2 regions of the Tissierella sp. QWL-11 genome follow, and region 2 is predicted to be linked to the other one. Evidence: riboswitches for the same ligand, from Rfam matches in the RefSeq annotation. Region 2 holds a riboswitch; the other holds the start of a gene.
What was found. A riboswitch is a leader RNA that binds a small molecule or an ion and turns the genes downstream of it on or off. The one in region 2 is predicted to bind lysine.

Region 1 (3,219 bases), 810 kb from region 2:
AGTTTTAGGAAAATATGTAAGAGAAGAAAAAGCTTTTTCTTTAGAAACTGCTATTCATAAGATGACTGGCAAATCAGCAGAAGTTTTAGGTCTAGATGATAGAGGACTACTAAAAGAAAATTATGCGGCAGACATAGTTATTTTAGATCCAAATACAGTTATAGATAAAGGAGATTATACTAATCCAAATCAATATCCTATAGGCATTGATTATGTATTAGTTAATGGGAAGATTTTAGTAAAAGGTGGAAATCCTCAACCACAAAAAGCAGGGAAAGTTTTAAAATTTAAAAAAAGGTAAGTTCGGAATAGTGTAGCTTATATAAATAAATGTAAGCTACACTATTTTATTTTTCATAATAATGTATACTTAAAATCATATATTGGTTTATATTCAAAACTAAAGGAGCAACTAAGGTAAATACACTAAAGTTTCTATCTAAGGAATTAAAGATAAATATAGAGGATATAATTGCTATAGGAAGTGGATTAAATAATTTAAAAATTCATGTATTGGAATAAATATGAAAACTCTGATCTAAGCCTTTAAAATAGGTAGGAGAGTGTTTTGGAATTTGATAACAATGAAGAGAGCGTATTTAATATAATAAAGGATTTATAATAAATATAATTGTAAAACTACTCTATTAAATGATATAATAAAATTACTATATTATAGGAGAGTGCAAAGATGGATAAAACTATGGAATTGCTAGAAAAACTTTATACTGAGATGCAAGGTATGAAAGCTGAAATGCAAGAAATGAAAAGAGAAATGGCAACCAAAGAAGACCTAAAAGACTTTGCAACCAAAGAAGACCTAAAAGACTTTGCAACTAAGGAAGACTTAAAAAACTTTGCGACTAAGGAAGACTTAAAAGATTTTGTCACTAAAGATGACATAAAGAATTTAGCTACTAAAGAAGATTTGAATCTTTTAGCAGAAGAACTACATCATGAGATTCAAGGGGTGCATGATGAGGTAAGGGATTTAAGAGAAGATTTAAATGTTATGGAGATGCTGACTACTAAGAACGCATATGATATATCTAAACTAAAACTAGTAAAATAATATAGAAAAATCTGATAAACTTACTTGACAATTATAAAATTGCGTGTTATGCTATATAAAATTAAAACTTAATAAAAATCCTCATCCTTCTTTCAGATGAGGTAGAGGCGCGATAACTAAGAGTACACATACAGAGGACGGAATCCTGTGAAGTATGTAGAAAGGATTTATCGCCGAAGTTATAGATACCAAAATCTATTGCTGGGGCTAGATTCAACAAATCTAGTACTGTCATCATAGTATTTGATCCATATTATGATGTTGAGCTATCTCACTATGATCAAGAAAAGGAGAGGATGTCTAGCTTTGCTATACGCATATAAGCACCTGACAACTCGTTAGGTGTTTTTTTAATACAACGAGTTAAATGTTAAATTTAAAATTGAAATATAAAAGGGAGAGATTAAAGATGAAAAAAAGATTATTATTACTTTTAGTACTTAGTTTAATTGCAAGTAGCTTCTTAATAGGATGTAGTTCAAATGGAGATGAAACTCCTGATGAAGATACTCCTATAGAAAATGGAGAAAGCCAAGATGAAGATAATACTTTTAAAGTAGGTATGGAAGCTGGATATGCACCTTTTAACTGGACTCAATTAGATGATTCCAATGAAGGAGTTCCAATAGAAGGAAACTCAGAATATGCAGGTGGATATGATGTAGAAATAGCAAAGAGAATAGCAGAAAGTTTAGGAAAAGAATTAGTTATTGTAAAGACGCAATGGAACGGACTTGTGCCATCATTACAATCAGGAAAAATAGATGCAATTATAGCGGGAATGTCACCTACAGCAGAACGTATGGAGGCAATAGACTTTTCAGATATTTATTATAAATCTGACCTAGTAATGGTTGTAAAAAAAGGTGGAGAATATGAAAATGCAACTACTTTAGAAGACTTTAGTGGTGCAAAGATAACTGGACAAAATACAACTTTCCACTATACAGTTATAGATCAAATACCAGGAGTGGAAAAGCAAACAGCTATGACAGACTTTCCTGCTATGAGAGTAGCTTTAGAATCAGGAATAATTGATGGATATGTATCAGAGAGACCAGAGGGTGAGAGTGCTTCATCTGCAAATGAAAACTTTGCTTTTGTAGAATTTGATTCTGGATTTGAGACATCAGATGAGGACACTGCAATAGCTGTAGGGCTTGTAAAGGATAGCGAATTAAAAGATGATGTAAATGAGGCTCTTTCTCAGATTTCAGAAGAAGAAAGACAGGAGATTATGTCTGAAGTTATAAAAAATCAACCAGCAGCTCAATAATTTAAGTTCGAAACTGGCCAGCTGGTCAGTTTCGAATTGTGTAAAGGAGTGAAACTATGAGTTTTGAAGTTATAGAAAAGATATTTATAAATAATTGGCCTATGTTTATTCGTGGTGCAGGTATGACTCTTTTAATATCCATAATAAGTACTATAATAGGTTCTGCAATAGGTCTATTAATAGGAGTTGTAAGGACAATACCAAAACCAGAAAGAGGAATTAAAAAGATAGTATTAAATATAGTGAATGGAATACTTTCAGCATATATAGAATTTTTCCGTGGAACTCCTATGATGGTTCAATCAATGGTAATATTTTATGGTTCTGCATCAGCTTTTGGAATAGATATGGATAGAACAGCAGCAGCTATATTCATTGTTTCCATAAATACAGGTGCATATATGTCGGAAATAGTAAGGGGAGGTATATTTTCCATAGATAAGGGTCAATTTGAAGCAGCCCATGCAATAGGGATGAATCATGTTCAAACAATGTTCAACGTAATACTTCCACAAGTAATTAGAAATATACTTCCTGCAACAGGAAATGAATTTGTAGTAAATATAAAAGATACATCTGTATTGAATGTAATAGGAGTTACAGAATTATATTTTCAAAGTACAACTATAGCCGGCAATTCATTTAGATTTTTTGAGACTTTTTTTATTACAAGTATCATATACTTTGTTTTGACATTTACTGTAACTAGGATATTAAGATATATAGAAAAGAGATTAGATGGTCCTAAGAATTATAATATTATAGGAAATCAGATGCAGGTAAAAAGACCAGAAACACCGATGAGATAGGAGGGAAGATTTTGGAAAGTATTATTGATATAAAAAATCTAAGAAAAAGCTTTGGAGAAAAT
Region 2 (3,219 bases):
TATTTTTACAAATATCTTCATCACAGCCAAAGTCTTTTATAGTTCCATTTTCTATTAAAATTGCCTGTTGAAAATTACCTTTTTCAATATAAATTTTTCCGTTTTTTAAAATTGTTCTCAAAAAATCATCTCCTCGTAGATTTAAGCTTTAATTTTTTTATCAAAGTACATATATACTAAAACTCCAATAGCTGGTACAGTCAATCCTATTATAGAGGTTTGAGGGTCTTCAATAAATGTATTTGCCATAAGACCTATAAATAGAATAGTTGTCAAAATAACAGTGACAGGATATCCTATTACCTTATATGGTCTTTCAGCCTTTGGAAATTTTCTTCTATAAATCATAACTGCATATACACCTAAAGTATTAAAAATCATACCTGAAAATACTACAAGTGAAGTCAATTGACTAAGGTTTCTTAAAAGCACAAGGGCAATGGATATAACAGCTTGAGCAATTAATGGAGCATAAGGTACTTTGTATTTTGGATGCAATTTTTTAAAACTTTCAAAGAAATGACCTTCTTCACTCATTGCATAGTACATTCTAGGAAAAGCTAATATACAACCATTTAAAGCTCCAAACATTGATATAACCATACCTAATGTAACCAAAATGCCTCCAGTGCTCCCCATTAATTTTTCAGCTACATGTGTTCCTAAATAGAATTGATCATTTGCTATTAAACTTTCAATTTCACTAAAGGGTAACACTTTATAGATTGAATAATTAAATAATGTATATAGAATTGTAATAGATACTATTGAAATGACAATTGCTAAAGGTAAATTTTTCTTAGGGTTTTTTACTTCTTCAGCTACAGTATTTAGATTAGTCCATCCTTCATATGCCCATAAACTTGCAACTACAGCAAAGGCAACCATACTAATTATAGATCCAAAACTTACATCACCAGTTTTAGGGGTTAAGCTTAAATCGGGAGAAACATCTCCAAAGATAAGACCAAGAACCATTATAATGCCGATTGGAATTAATTTTGCAATCATTGATATATTTTGTAGTTTAGATGCTGATTTTACTCCAAAGTAGTTTACTGTTGTAAGCATAATTATTAAAGCTATGGCAAATAGTTTTACAGTCCATTCACCCATAGGTATGACAGCAGTTAAGGCAGTAGGCAGTGCAATAGCTAAAGCTGCAATAGAACCAGGGCCTCCTATTAGCCAACTATTAAATCCTGCAAGAAATCCAACTATGGGAGAATATGCTTTATTTAAGTAAACAGTAAGACCTCCAGCACTTGGGTCTGCTGCACCTAGTTCAGCATAGCAAATTCCTCCAAGTAAGGAGATAACACCTCCAAGAACCCAACATAAAAGAGCTAATCCAAGACTCATGCCTGCTCTGATTAAAACATAGGATCCTAAATAAAATATTCCGGAACCTATCATTATTCCACCTAAAATACTTACTCCACCAAAAAGACTAATTTCTTTTTTAAACTCAGAGTTCAAACTTTCATTTAATGTATCATTATTATTAGCCATTAAAATCCTCCTTAAAATAAAATAAACATCTAATAGAATTAGATGTTTTCAATACAAAAGTATACACCTATCCTCCTTTTTGATCATAGTGAGATAGCTCAACATCATAAATGGATCAGAAATTATGATGACAGTTCTAGACCTATTAAATCTAGTCCCAGCAATAGATTTTGGTATCTACTGCTTCGGCGGTAATTCCTTTTGTCATATTTCAAAGATTTCCGGTCTCCATATGATTACTTTTAATTATCGCGCCTCTACCTCACCCAAAAGAGGATGAGGATTTTTATGAATTTTCAATATAATAGCACAATAATATATATTTGTCAAATAAATTTAAGATTAAATTATTGACTACATTGGTCTATTAGTGATACAATAAAATTGACTTAGATAGTCAAAATGATAGAGGTGAGAAAAATAGGAGAACTAATAAACAATGCTGATGAGGAAAAATTAAATAGAATAATAAATAGTGCTTTGGAAGAATTTTCAAAAAATGAATATGAAAAGGCATCTACAAATATAATTGTAGAAAATGCTAGGGTGTCAAAGGGGTTACTGTATCATTATTTTCAAACAAAGGAAAATCTCTATAAATATTTACAAAAATTCACTATTGAGATTATTATGGAAAGGATTAATAAGGAACTAGACTGGAATCAAAGAGATATATTTTTAAGGATAAAAGAAATATCTATGATTAAATTGAAAATTTTTAATGAGTATCCATATTTATTGGACTTCTCAATAAACGCTTTTAAAGACAAGTCTTTAGAAGATATGATGAAGATAAGCGAAGATTTTAACCCAAAGGTATATATGGATATTTATACCTATAATATTGATTTTTCAGTTTTAAAAGATGATATAGACACAGAGAAAGCAGTAAATATTATAAGGTGGACTTTAGAGAAATATAGTGAAGAAAAACGAAATAGTATTATTTCATCTAATGGGGAATTTAATTATAAATCTACTGAAAAAGAAATTTATGAATATATAGACTTTTTGAAGAAGTCTTTTTATAAAGAATAAGTTTTTATAAAGAATAAGAAAGTTATTGTTTTGATATTTTTATAGATATAAATTTATTTTCAAGTAAAGGGGTGTTTTTATGATAAAAGTAAAAAATCTATATCATTCTTATAATAGGGACGAAAAATATCAAGTTAAAGACGTAAGCTTTGAAGTAGAAAAGGGAGAGATATTTGGATTTTTAGGCCCATCTGGAGCAGGTAAATCAACTACTCAAAATATTTTAACAGGACTATTACAGCTTCAAAAAGGAGAGGCATGGGTTGCTGGATATAATATCAAAGAGATTTCAAAACAAATGTTTAACAAAATTGGAATGAGTTTTGAACAGTCAAATGTGTATAGTAAACTTACAGCTAAGGAAAATTTAGATTTCTATAGAAAGTTATTTGATGTAGATACAAGAGAGCCTCAGGAACTTTTAAAACTTGTAGGATTAGAAGGCAAAGAAAATATAAAAGCAGGTGAATTTTCAAAAGGTATGAAGCATAGATTGACTTTTGCAAGATCTATGATAAATAATCCAGAATTGTGGTTTTTAGATGAACCTACTACAGGTCTTGATCCTACAATTGCCGCAGATATAAAAAAGATAATAAAGGAAAAAAATGAGGAGGGTGTAACTGTATTTTTAACTACTCACAATATGTTTATAGCAGATGAACTATG

Region 1: linked by a shared signal. The riboswitch ahead of AC4PG3_RS02755 (transporter substrate-binding domain-containing protein) and the one ahead of AC4PG3_RS11895 (APC family permease) in region 2 are both predicted to bind lysine.

Annotation. Positions count from the first base shown of each region.
Region 1 covers NZ_CM178750.1:574,671-577,889, forward strand. The annotation lists gene AC4PG3_RS02740 (N-acyl-D-amino-acid deacylase family protein) at 1-301, shown strand, start outside; gene AC4PG3_RS02745 (HAD hydrolase family protein) at 391-522, shown strand; gene AC4PG3_RS02750 (hypothetical protein) at 692-1,072, shown strand; lysine riboswitch at 1,167-1,349, shown strand; gene AC4PG3_RS02755 (transporter substrate-binding domain-containing protein) at 1,482-2,348, shown strand; gene AC4PG3_RS02760 (amino acid ABC transporter permease) at 2,405-3,157, shown strand; gene AC4PG3_RS02765 (amino acid ABC transporter ATP-binding protein) at 3,169-3,219, shown strand, end outside.
Region 2 covers NZ_CM178750.1:2,385,111-2,388,329, reverse strand. The annotation lists gene AC4PG3_RS11900 (amidohydrolase) at 1-121, opposite strand, end outside; gene AC4PG3_RS11895 (APC family permease) at 142-1,512, opposite strand; lysine riboswitch at 1,599-1,780, opposite strand; gene AC4PG3_RS11890 (TetR/AcrR family transcriptional regulator) at 1,915-2,550, shown strand; gene AC4PG3_RS11885 (ABC transporter ATP-binding protein) at 2,630-3,219, shown strand, end outside.